DNA from 2 places in the Psychrobacillus sp. FSL K6-2365 genome. Region 2 is predicted to be linked to the other one. Evidence: predicted binding sites of a transcription regulator. Region 2 holds the regulator's gene; the other holds the start of a gene.
What was found. The regulator NrdR, encoded in region 2, represses ribonucleotide reductase genes. The targets are predictions, from matches to a motif close to AACACNATATATNGTGTT.
Positions count from the first base shown of each region.

Region 1: MKY29_RS12320 (vitamin B12-dependent ribonucleotide reductase) is a predicted target of NrdR. The motif match lies at 2,386-2,403, and genes of this name have one in related genera.

Region 1 covers NZ_JBBOOO010000001.1:2,490,585-2,497,522, reverse strand. Annotated here, with positions in the region: gene MKY29_RS12335 (AAA family ATPase) at 1-885, opposite strand, end outside; gene MKY29_RS12330 (rhodanese-like domain-containing protein) at 953-1,336, opposite strand; gene MKY29_RS12325 (lipoate--protein ligase family protein) at 1,439-2,275, shown strand; gene MKY29_RS12320 (vitamin B12-dependent ribonucleotide reductase) at 2,435-4,996, shown strand; gene MKY29_RS12315 (hypothetical protein) at 5,361-5,783, shown strand; gene MKY29_RS12310 (M24 family metallopeptidase) at 5,856-6,917, shown strand; gene efp (elongation factor P) at 6,933-6,938, shown strand, end outside.
Region 2 covers NZ_JBBOOO010000001.1:2,792,030-2,798,967, forward strand. Annotated here, with positions in the region: T-box leader at 1-48, opposite strand, end outside; gene dnaI (primosomal protein DnaI) at 135-1,073, opposite strand; gene MKY29_RS13930 (replication initiation and membrane attachment family protein) at 1,083-2,438, opposite strand; gene nrdR (transcriptional regulator NrdR) at 2,511-2,975, opposite strand; gene speD (adenosylmethionine decarboxylase) at 3,094-3,477, opposite strand; gene MKY29_RS13945 (glyceraldehyde-3-phosphate dehydrogenase) at 3,677-4,681, opposite strand; gene coaE (dephospho-CoA kinase) at 5,471-6,058, opposite strand; gene mutM (bifunctional DNA-formamidopyrimidine glycosylase/DNA-(apurinic or apyrimidinic site) lyase) at 6,071-6,938, opposite strand, start outside.

The DNA.
Region 1 (6,938 bases), 300 kb from region 2:
GGTATTTAAAAAGACCGAGCGAGTATATTCAGGCATGGAGTCTATATCCTCAATAACTAGAATGGCTGGAGCTAGCCTCGTAACAATACCAAATACTTCTTGAATAGAATGACTGCCAGTGAACTCTGTAATCTGCCAATAGACAACAGGTGCTTTAGTAGAGCCTGTTATCGACTTTACTAATGTTGTCTTTCCATTACCTGGAGCCCCATATAGCAGAATTCCACGTTTGTACGGAAGTCCGTAATCCTTGAAAAAATAGCCATCTTTTTTAAAAAACTCATCAATCGAGCGGAAAATATCCTGTTTAATACTTTCTGCTAGAAGGACATCCTCCCTATTAACTGCAGCTTGCTCTCCGTAATTTCTACGCTGGACACCATTTTCCGTATCCACAAGATATGTAACGGCCTGCATTAACAATTGTCTCAGCTTTTCGTTAATTTCTTGTAAAAAATTTAACGCCTGTTCAACAGATGTTGAATAAAGTTGATATTCCGGCCATGTATTTCCGCCAGAATAATTGAATGCTAAGGTCAATGCAACATTATATTGTGGAAATAAAATCAAATTGTTCTCAAATGTCTCTACAACCTCTAGTTTATTTTCGAAGGATAATTGAGACTTGCTGGAAATTTTGCCCTGAGATTTTGCTTCGAAAATGGAGCAAAGCACCTCATATTTTAGCAAGTTTTTTTCCATCATTTCTAACAAGTTCCCATCTAGTTGGAGGATGGATTCACCAATATCGATAGATTGCCAACTTTCATTCGTCCGTTCGTTCAATAAAGCAATAATTCGTCTAGAAACTATCGCAAAATCTTCATAATGTGGGTGAGTCTTTCTAAAATCTTCTGAATGGGAAAATAATATATGTTTTTGCATCTAAACCCTCCAAAATAATATGGATGAAAGAAAAAAGGTTCCTCTTAAATTAGAAGAACCTTATGTATTACTTAGATTTAACTTTACCTGTCCAAGCTTTGAATCCACCTTGGAGTTGGAATAATTGTGTATATCCTTTTTTCTTTAAAAACATCGCTGAACGAGAACTTCTTGCGCCACTTTGATCATACAAATACACTGGCTTGTCTGGTCGAATTTCTTTGTATCGTTGACGGAATTGAGATGAAGGGATATTTCTTGCTCCCAAAATATGTCCACCATCAAATTCTTTCGGTTCACGAACATCAATCAGTTGGGCTTTACGATAGCCTTCAATGAATTGCTCTTGCGTGAGGTTAGTAACAATTTTTTTTAAACGGTATGCCGAGATTCCAGCATAGACTAAAAGTACAACGAGTATAGCAATGACAAAATACAATAATTCTAACACGGTCTTTCCCCTTTCTATGTTTCCTATTCATTATAAAAGAAGTGCTAGATACAATTCAATCTATTTGATAAAATGATACTCGTTGTGAAGGGAGAGATTAAGGTGGAAAAGGCAAAATGGTACTTCATAAATTCTGGACCCTGTAGTCCATCTTATAACATGGCGATGGATGAAGCATTACTTGATTGGCATAGTGAAGGGCTTATTCCGCCAGTTATTAGATTTTACGAATGGAATCCAGCTACATTATCAATTGGTTATTTTCAAACCGTAGAAAAAGAGATTGATATGGATGCAGTGAAAAGATTAGGACTAGGTTTTGTTCGTAGACCTACTGGAGGAAGAGGGGTGCTTCACGAACACGAACTTACATACAGTGTGATCGTTACAGAGAGTTACCCAAGTATGCCTGCTACTGTAACAGAAGCTTATCGTGTTATTAGTGAAGGTTTACTATTAGGATTTCAAAACCTTGGTTTAAACGCTTATTTTTCTATTCCAAATACAGATGAACAAAAAGAAAATTTAAAAAAACCAAAATCCGCAGTATGTTTTGATGCACCGAGTTGGTATGAACTTGTGGTAGAAGGAAAAAAAGTGGCTGGAAGTGCTCAAACAAGGCAAAAAGGTGTTATTCTACAACATGGTGCGATTTTACTTGACCTCGATGAAGATAAGTTAATTGAAACGTTTAAATTTACTTCTGACGAGGTAAGAAATAGAGTGAGGAAAGGCCTATCTCAAAAAGCTGTCTCTATTAACAAAATAATATCAAAACCGATAACGATTGAAGAATGTAAAGTTGCCTTTAAAAAAGGATTTGCTGATGCTTTGGAGATTGAATTGGTTGAATATACATTAACAGAAGAACAACAAACTTACGTAAAAGAACTAGAAGCGACAAGGTATGACAATGATGAATGGAATTTTAAAAAATAAAAGTAACAATGTCTTATAGCAAAAATGAAATATAGGAAATTAGTTCTTATATTTAAAATCCCTAATCAATTTGCTTTACCTTCTACATATTGTGTCGTATTATTATTAAAACCACTACATATTGTGTCAATCGCAATTTGTAGAAAGGAGGAAGAGTAAATGGTGACAGCCAAAAATGAAACCAAACTTACTTTAAATGTCGAAGCACTAAACAAAGATATTCAATTATTTCCACAAGTTCATCCTATTACGCAAGATATGACACTTACACATAAAGGTGTGTCGAGACTTGTCATGATTGATCGCTATTCTTTTAAGGATACAGAAAAGAAAACGTTAAAAGAGGGCGATTTTGTCGTTCTAACCGTGAAAGAAGATCCTAAATTCCCAGCACGTGGACTGGGCTATATCGTCTCTATTAACGAACAAGCAAAAACAGCTGAGGTGCAAATAGAGGAAGATTACCGAAGTGCAATTGACGATGCTGCTAAAATCGAGTCTGGAATTATTACTCGTCCTTTAAGTGTCATTGAAAAACCTCTTGAAGTTTATTACGAGCAAATTGCCAAAAGAAATGCAACAGGACTCGCATCTGTAGAAGAAACAGAAGAAAAACGTGGAGAATGGTTTGAGAAATTCTATCAACAACTAGTTTCTTTGAAATTTATCCCAGCCGGACGAGTACTGTACGGTGCAGGAACAGGAACAGATGTAACTTATTTCAACTGCTATGTAATGCCATTCGTTGCAGATTCTCGTGAAGGAATCAGTGATCACCGTAAGCAAGTAATGGAAATTATGAGCCGTGGTGGTGGAGTTGGTACAAATGGTTCTACTCTAAGACCTAGAAATACTTTAGCTCGCGGAGTGAACGGAAAATCATCTGGTTCTGTTTCATGGTTAGATGATATTGCTAAACTGACTCATCTTGTTGAACAAGGTGGATCACGGAGAGGCGCACAAATGATAATGCTAGCAGATTGGCATCCTGATATTGCAGAATTTATAATTTCGAAAATGCAAAATCCTCGTATTCTGCGTTTCTTGATTGAAAATACGAATGATGAAACGATTAAACAACTAGCGAAGGACAAGCTTAAATTCAAACCCCTAACAATTCAGGAAGAAGCTATGTATCAAGGAATTATAAATTATAAAGCAATTCCAGGTTTAGGTGGATTTAATAGTGAGATAATTCGTGATGCGGAAACAAAATTACGTGATGGCGGAACTTATTCTGTTCATAATTCCGAGTTTTTGACTGGTGCAAACATCTCCGTTACGCTTACGGATGACTTTATGAAGGCTGTAGAGGAAGACGGCGACTTTGAATTGCGTTTCCCAGCAACCGAAGCTTATTCTCCAGAAGAGATGAAATTCTACAATGAAAATTGGCATAAAATTGGTGATGTTCGTGAATGGGAAAGAATGGGCTACGAAGTTCGTACTTATCGCACTGTAAAAGCGAAAGAGCTATGGAATTTGATTAACATTTGTGCAACTTATTCAGCTGAACCAGGTGTTTTCTTCATTGACAATGCTAATGAAAAAACGAATGCAACAGCATACGGACAAAAAGTCGTCGCAACTAATCCTTGTGGCGAACAACCGCTTGCTCCATATTCTGTATGTAACTTGGCTGCTGTGAATTTAGCACAATTTGCAAATAAAGACACAAAAACAGTCGATTATGAAGCATTAAAAGAAACAGTCCGTGTGGGCGTACGCATGCAAGATAACGTAATTGATGCTACTCCATATTTCTTAGAAGAAAACAAAGTACAAGCACTTGGTGAAAGACGTGTAGGTTTAGGTGTGATGGGTCTTGCCGATTTGTTAATTTATTGTGAAAAAGAATATGGTTCTGATGAAGGTAATGTTTTAGTGGACGAAATCTTTAAAACAATTGCGATTGCTGCTTATGAAACATCAGCAGAACTTGCTGTAGAGCGTGGAAGCTTCCCATTCCTAACTGGTGAAACAGAAGAGGAAACGAATCGTTTACGTAAAGCATTTACGGAAACTGGATTTATGAGTTCAATGCCAGAAGACATTCGAAACTCTATTTTAGAAAATGGTATTCGAAATTCTCATTTATTAACAGTTGCACCTACTGGTTCTACTGGAACAATGGTAGGCGTTTCTACTGGACTTGAGCCTTATTATTCATTCACTTATTACAGAAGTGGACGTCTAGGTAAATTCATCGAGGTAAAAGCAGATATTGTACAAGAATATTTAGAGAGCAATGAAACAGCAGAAGAAGAAAATCTTCCAAATTGGTTCGTTACTGCTATGGAACTTGCTCCAGAAGCACACGCAGACGTACAATGTATAATTCAGCGCTGGATTGATAGTTCTATTTCTAAGACGGTCAACGCGCCACGTGGTTATACAGTTGAACAGGTAGAGGGTGTTTACGAGCGTTTATATCGCGGAGGAGCTAAGGGTGGTACTGTGTATGTCGATGGAAGTCGTGACTCGCAAGTTTTAACCTTAAAAGCAGAGGAAAATACATTAGAAGATCATCCAAAGGAAGAAAAAGTAGAAAAAAGACATGTAGTTTTAATAGATACCATTCAAGATTTACGTTCAACTAATGTAACAATTGGTTCAGAGGTTGGAAATACATGCCCTGTTTGTCGTAAAGGTACTGTAGAAGAAATGGGTGGATGTAATACATGCACCAATTGTAATGCCCAACTAAAATGTGGGTTGTAATCCGATAAGTTCAAAAGCTTAAGCGCTTTAAAGTGAAATCTGATTCTATCTTTTTTCGGAGAGCCTTGGACAGAATCAATTTTAAGAGAGGATGATCGTGATTAACGTCACAATCATCTTCTCTTTTTTCAAAAAATTAATCGAGATTACTTGTCTGTCTTTCTCTTATAAATACCTCAAATTTAGGGTTCATTTGATTCATTCTAGTACTTGAATGTTGGATACACAATATGATCTGCCATATAAATTCTTTATAATGATAAAGCACAAGCTGATAAGCCCTTATCACTTGTGCTTTTATTTTATTCCTACGTTTAATAACTAGTCCATTCGCTTAAACTATGGAAAAACAAAGGAGATTTACATGAAAGGATTATCAATTAGTACTAGTCTCGTTGCAGCAATTTTCACGACCATTCTATTTAAATTTCTGGATTATTTCCAATTTATTAAATGGGATCCTATAGGATATACAAAGACGTTTCAATTTTTAAAAGGGAGCAACGTATATGTTAAATGGATAATTTTGTTTTTAGTCATATGGGGGATTTGTTTTCTTTTATATTATGTTTGTTTATTGTTTGCCAAAATTCCAGTGTCCATAACTAGTATTGCTTTGGGTCTCCTAATCGCCATAGCACTTGAATGGATTATTTTAGATGCAGATTCAATAGAGAAAACAATAAAAAAATTATCTATACCATTTATATGTATAGTTATTGTTGCTGTTCGTTTCATCATGGAATCAGCGATATTTCACTCCCAGGACACCCCACTTGGAAAATGAAAAATTTACCGCCCCCACTTACTGTGATAAAATATATAAATAGGATATTTTAAAATGAGAAGAGGGCTAAAAATGAAACTTGGTAAATTACGTGCAGCACTTGAAGAAAACGGAGTAGATGCTTTATTAATAACAAATGGTCATAGCATACGATATATGACAGGATTTACTGGAACAGCTGGTGTAGCAATCATTTCTAAAAATGACGCTATGTTTATAACGGATTTCCGTTACACAGAGCAAGCAGCGAGTCAAATCAAAGATTTTCGTATAGTACAACATAAGAAAACAATAATCGAAGAAATTGCTACTCAAGTTACAGATATGGGGATAAACTCATTAGGATTTGAAAAAAATGATGTCACTTATAGCGACTTTGAACTATACAAACAAGCAATACAAGCCGATTTAGTACCACTATCAGGACTTGTTGAAAAAATTCGCTTGATTAAGACGGACGAAGAGATTAGTATAATAAAGGCAGCTTGTCGTATTGCTGATGAAGCATATGAATATATCTTAACTTACATAAAACCAGGTATGACCGAGCTTGATGTATCCAATGAATTGGAATTTTTCATGCGTAAAAAAGGAGCAACTTCCTCTTCCTTTGATATAATAGTTGCTTCTGGAACACGTTCAGCACTTCCGCACGGGGTTGCTACTGATAAGGTCATTGAAAATGGAGATTTTGTAACATTAGATTTCGGTGCATTATACAATGGGTATATTTCAGATACTACACGTACGTTAGCTGTTGGAGAACCAAGTGATAAATTGAAAGAGATTTATCAAGTAGTCCTCGACTCACAGCTACTGGCTTTAGAAAAAGTTAAACCTGGAATGACTGGGAAAGAAGCAGATGCTATTGCTAGGGATTATATAGCTTCAAAAGGTTACGGTGAAGCATTCGGTCACTCATTAGGTCATGGGATCGGATTAGAAGTACATGAGGGTCCGGGATTATCATTCCGTTCTGATATTGTTTTGGAGCCAGGTATGGTTATTACGATAGAACCAGGTATTTATCTTCCGAACATTGGTGGAGTGCGAATCGAAGATGATGCTCTTGTTACGGAGAATGGTTTAGAAAAGTTAACGCATTCGACAAAAGAATTACTAATTTTATCTTAATTTGGAGGGAAAATAATGATT
Region 2 (6,938 bases):
CTCTTCAAAGTCGTACAAACTGATTGTTGTCCTCTTCATTGCATTTACTTATTCTTATGGAAATGATTATACGTCACTGAAAATCCATTTGCAAGTTGAAATTCATTTTTTTCGTGAAAGTTCTCTCTTATCCTTTAACTTTCCCTCCAGTTTTTCCCTTGTAGCGCAATTGGTGTCGTAAGAGCTCGAATTCGTTCCATGATTCGTCCAGCTTTTACAACTTCCTTTTCACCGCGCTGCGTAAAGGATAAATGATGCTGCAACTCATCATAGTTGAAGTTAGAGGACATGAAAGTCGGTAGCTGCTCTGACATTCTATAATGCAAAATTGTCCCTAAAATTTCGTCCCTGGTCCAGCTAGACATAATTTCTGCCCCAATATCGTCTAGCATCAAAACCGGAGCACGTTTAACGAATTCAATCTTCTCTGCTAATGACTGATCTTGAATTGCTTGTTTCATTTCCCTTAAAAATTCAGGTACATATACAACTACAGAATGAATATGTCTTGCCGCTAACTCATTTGCAAGAGCACCTAGCAAGTACGACTTCCCTACTCCAAACTTGCCATGGATATATAAGCCTTTTACTGGAAGTACTTTTGTACGTTCCCATTCGTTAAGAAAGTCTTTAGCTGCACGTACTGCAACAACTCTACTGCCATCCTCTAAATCTACTCCTGCAAGACTAGCTTCCATAACTTCTTTAGGCATATGAATACTGTCAATCATAGAAATAACTTTCTTACGCTCGTCTTCAATAATACCCCGTTTGCAGCGAATAAAATCATTATCTATCAAGTTTCGATCAAGGACTAGTTTAGGCTCATACCCTTTCATGTAATTGTGACATTGATCTAACGTTGGACAAGAGTCGCAATCATGTGATTGAGATATAAATTCATATAGCTTACTCAAACTACGATCGACTATCTCCTTATTGATGTCTGAGGCGTTTTCCTCAAGAAACTTCTGCACTCTAGGGTCTTCTAAGACTTCCTTTTTCATATCGTTTAGTCGAGTAGTAAATTCAGGCGATACAACTCTCTTGAGGGTTTCATTAATACGTTCCATTCTTGTCACCTACCTTTTCAACATGCCTAACTCTGCTAATAGTTTTTGACGTTCTTCATCGATATTTTGAATACCATTAGTAGTTTTACCTGATGATTTCTTCGTTTCTCCATCTTTTTTATAAAACCAATCAGGCACTTTTTCCTCGCGTGTCGGCTTTTTTGTATATGTTTTTTGTGGAGAGCCTTCATTTTTCCATTTTACATACTGTTCGTGTTCGTTCCTAGCAAGCTCCATCGCTTCTTTGGCTGTTTTGACATCTTTCCGCATCCAATGAGAAGCAATTTTCTCCGCATAATTTTTCGTGAGTTTCATGTCTGTACGCAATAATACATATTGTAACAAAACATTAACAACTCCGATCGGCATTTTGAAATGAGTTACAAAATGATTAGCTAACTGAACATCCGCGAGAATTGGCTCTTTTCCGTTTGCGATATCCTTTAATACTGACACCGGTGGCGTTGTTTCTAAATAATGGATTAACTCACCTTCCTTCGTTAGGGGTTGAGCGGATTCCAAAGATACCACTTGTTTTTCAATCTTCTCAATTACAGGCGCAACTTTGGAAACAGTAAGTTTGTAATAATCCGAACATGCTTTTTTTAATCTTGCTTCTGAAAGATGTAATTCATCATCTAACGCAAGAATAACTACTTTTTGCATTTCCACTGGACTTAATTTATATAAAAAGGCGAGTTTTGCAATTACTTCTCTCGCTTCTATTGTCATCGCTGATTTAGGTACTAATTGCTCAGAAAGTCCCTCTTGAAGTAATGAAAAATCAAATTGATCATAATAAAATGGAACAGCTGATTTCCTTTCCTTCGATACGAAAGTGTCATCGTAAGATAGAGAATTATCCATTTTGGAGGATGGTTTAAATACATCCATAAATGTTCTAGAAACGTCATTAAAGCCATCATTCCAATTGGAGTTTTGGATAAAACGATTACGTAAATGTTTGAAAGCATTTTCACCAACTTTATTTAGCAAAAACATGGAAAGTAATGGATCTTTTAAAAATGACTCTGCATCTAACGGTGCCGAAAGATCATAATGGAATATATTCCCTTCATCCATCGTTTTTTTCCATGTACGTAGAAGACCAATTGCCTCTAGAGCAAGACGAGCTTGAAAAACTTTACCTATAGGCATCCCGAGAACATTCATCAATTGGTAATGTGACCATCGCTCACTGCTTTTTTGTTCTCCTTCTGCCCAAAGTGTTAAATACAAACTAATACTTTCTGCTCCAACTAACGGCTGATAAAACAAAGTTAGCAATTGCCGATCATAATCAGATAAAGAATATGGTAAGCGAATCATATACAAATCTGCTGGCTGTAGCTCTTTATATAACATCGACAATTGTATCTACTCCCCTTTAGAATATATTAAAATATAGAACGCTGTTTCACAAAATAATACTTCAATTTATAATGAAGGATTTTTCTTTAAAATTTCCTTTAACTCATCGATAAATACATTTATATCTTTAAATTGGCGGTAGACGGAAGCAAAGCGGACATAAGCTACCTCATCTACTTCTGCAAGTTTGTCCATTACAATTTCACCGACGTCTTCTGATTTCACTTCTGCATTACCCATTCTTCGTAATTCTTTTTCAATAGAGAAAACAATATTTTCTAGTTGTTCTAATGCAACTGGTCTTTTTTCACATGCACGAATTAGCCCTCGTAACACTTTTTCACGACTAAACTCTTCTCTAGAACCATCTTTTTTTACAACGATTAATGGTGTCTCTTCTACTTTTTCAAACGTAGTAAAACGAAATCCACAATCTTCGCATTCTCTTCTTCTCCTGATTGCCTTATTGTCATCCACAGGACGAGAATCGACAACTTTTGTGCCATTGTATTGACAAGTTGGGCATCTCATATAGATCTCTCCTAATTCTTCACAGTAGTTTTATGTATCTATTATAACAATATTTTCGGGTAAAATCGAAAAAGCAGAGGAATCTCTTCCTCTGCTCACTCAGTCAGGTATAAATCTATTACGCTTGAACTGTCAATCGTGACGCAGGCTTTTTAACTGGTCCCATACCACGTGGCATTTCTAACGTTTCGCGTGTTCCAGCATTAAGAGCATCTGCTATATAGTTAGCTGCGATTGATGGATCTAAATCACCACATGTATACACATCAATGCTTGCATAACCGTGCTCTGGAAAGCTGTGAATCGTTAAATGCGATTCGGAAATAATAACGACTCCACTTACACCTTGTGGCGCAAATTTGTGAAATGCAACTTCTCTGACTTCTGCACCAGATTTTAGTGCAGCATCAACAAATGTTTGCTCGATAAATTGCATATCGTTAAGTTTGTCGAAATCGCACTCCCATAGTTCTGCAATAATGTGACGTCCCATTGTTTCCAATGTCCGTTTCCCCCTTTGATAAGTTTTATTTTTAACCTCAAAGTTGACTACCACGGGGGAAAGTTAGTCCAAAGAGGTCCTAACCCTTTAAGTAGTCGGTGTACAAGTAAAGTAACACGATTCTCATTATATGTTGTTTTATTGAAATATGCAAGAAATAATTAACCTCTTTCTAATCGCTAGAAAGAGGTTTGGATAATTATAGAGATAAAGCTACTTTTTTAGTAAGGTCAACCACTCTAGCAGAGTAACCCCACTCATTATCATACCAAGCAAGAACTTTTACTTTACGGTCACCAATAACCATAGTAGTTAAACCATCCACCGTTGTAGATAGAGTTGTAGTGTTAAAGTCGATGGATACTAGAGGTTCCATCGTAATACCTAATATACCTTGCATTGTACCTTCAGATGCTTTAAGGAAAGCCTCATTAACTTCTTCTGAAGTAACATCTTTTTGCAAATCCACCACTAAGTCTACTAAGGAGACATTTGGAGTTGGTACACGTAATGCCATACCATGAATCTTCCCTTGAAGCTCTGGCAATACAAGTGTAAGTGCTTTTGCAGCTCCTGTTGAGGTAGGAATGATTGATTGACCACAGGCACGTGCACGACGTAAATCCTTATGTGGATTATCTAGATTATTTTGATCGTTTGTATATGCATGAACAGTTGTCATTAACCCATTTTCAATACCAAATGTGTCATTCAATACCTTCACTACAGGTGCTAAGCAGTTTGTTGTACAGCTTGCATTCGAAATTATATGGTGAATCGATAAATCTAACTTATCATCGTTTACTCCCATAACTATAGTTGCATCTTCATTTTTTGCAGGAGCAGTTATTATCACTTTCTTTGCACCAGCTTCAATATGTGCTTTAGCTTTTTCACCATCATTAAATTTACCAGTGGATTCAATTACGATATCCACGTTTAGCTCTTTCCAAGGTAATTTTGCTGGATCACGATCATCCACAATTTGAACACGTTGGCCATTTACAATTAGAGCGTTTTCTTCTAGTGAAATATCTCCAGTGAAAGTACCATGTGTTGAATCATATTTAATAAGATGTGCCAATGTCTCTAACGGATATCTCGCGTTTATTGCTACCACATTCAAATCCTCTTGTGCTATTGCTTGACGAAAAACCATACGTCCAATACGTCCAAAACCATTAATCGCAATTGAAACTGCCATAAGAAAAGTCCTCCTGTAACTATGTGATACTTATTGTTTTTTAACCTTGAATTAGTATAACACATTTTATGTATTGTGTAGCCCCAAATATACAGAATAATAAAGTCGATATTTTCAAATAACTTTTCATTGGTTCAGTAGAGCTAAGGAACAAAGACAAAACCTGTTACTACCGATTTTAGGAAGCCTTTGGACATACAGTTATTCACTTAATTAAGACATAGATATGCCGTTGATTTCCGCTTTATATAATCGAATAATTGGATATAAAACCATATAAATATACGTATTTTATCTTAAAATAAGTAGGGATGAAATGGACTCAGATAAAAGAAAGCCTACTTGCTTCTTTCATCATAAAATAGTATGCACCTAATCGGCAGACGATTTTTTCCCTATAATAAATTTTGATAACTCTAATTATCTCAGCGATATGCTTGCTCTATCTCCGGAGTGGAAAACTACACTCTATATTGATTGAAGTGTAAGGGGACGGCACAGTGGGATGAGTGATACAGATGAGATATCACATCGATCACCCCACGGAGGCTAACAGGATGTTGGTCACGAAGGCGTTGCCACACGATGTGGCGCTCTTAGATTTGAACCCCACCTGAAACGGAAATCAGTGGGTTAACATTTCTTTTAAGTCCCATGAATCAAGTGTTCACAGGACATCTTTATATACTTTTAATCTTTTCAAAAAAGCACCAGAATATTTACCTTCTGGCGCTTCTCTTATACTTTATATATTAAATACTAACTATTTGCGTTTAGTTTTCAGTTTTATTATTCCCAAATAGCTAATATTTTTATCAATTGTTGTTTAGTTTCTTCTATTGTTCCATTGTTATAAATAACCGCATCTGCCCCTTTTTCTTTTACTGATAAAGGTAATTGGGATTGAATACGTAATTTAGCTTCCTCCTGCGTAAACCCATTCCGGGATATCAATCTTTCCAATTGGGTTTGTTCAGTTACTGTCACAACAAGAATTTTATCCACAAAGGATTGCAATCTACTTTCAAAAAGTAACGGTATATCCATAATAATGACTGGATGTCCTTGTTGCACAAGATGCCCCTTTTGGGCTAACATTTCTGCACGGATAGCAGGATGTATAATATCATTTAATAACTTACGTTTAGAAGGGTTTGTGAAAATAATTTCACCAAGTTCTTCCCGATTTAAGGATCCATCCTCTTGGATAACCCCCGAACCAAAAGTTTCTTTAATCTTTTCAAGCGTAGCAGTTCCTTTTTCAACTACTATACGCGCGACAAGGTCTGCATCTATAATGGGAAAGCCCATTTCCTTTAACATATTTGCTACGGTGCTTTTCCCACTAGCGATACTTCCTGTTAATCCAATTATCATCTAGTTGCTCCCTTATTTTTGACATGTTGGACAGTAGGTAGAGGTACGACCACCGATTGTTTTCTGTTTCGTTTTCGTACCACAGACCCCACATTCCTTTTTGCCATACATTTGAAGTCTATTTTGCATATTTCCTGCTCCACCGTTAATAGTGCGATAATCTGAAATCGTACTACCTCCGTTTTCAATACTATCAAGCAAAACAATTACTATTTCTTGAAATAATTGAATTTTTCGCTCTCTACTAATTCGTTTTACTGTCCGTGCCGGATGTATTTTCATACGAAATAACGCTTCAGTCGCATAAATATTTCCGCAGCCAGACACGACATGACCATCCATGATAAACTCTTTTATTGCTTTATTCTCATATTTGGGTAATGCGCTCATATGCAGAAAATGATCTAATGCATGTTGATCAAAAGGCTCAGGTGCCATTAATAATAAAGGAGGGTAGTCCGCTTCTGTTTCTATGAATCGCAATTCGCCAAATCTTCGGATATCCGCATAGACCAGCATGTCACCCTCTTCAAAGTAAAGAGTAACATGCGCATGCTTTCTAAATTTTTCTTCTGTAATCTCATGCAAATTTTTCACAGAAAACCATGCTCCTGACATACCCAAATGCGATACTAGCATATAAGGGAGGCCATCCTTTAGAAGATGAAAATAAATATATTTGGACCTTCTTTCTAGATGGTCAATCTTTGTGCCAGGTAAAGCTAAACAAAACTGTTCTACATCTAACCCTTTAATAATAGCTTCTTTACCATTTGCTTTTGAATTATAAATGGTTTCCGAAACATCAACTGACTTAATAGTCTTTCCACTTACAATTGGTTGAAGGGCGCGTAATACGCCCTCTACTTCTGGTAATTCT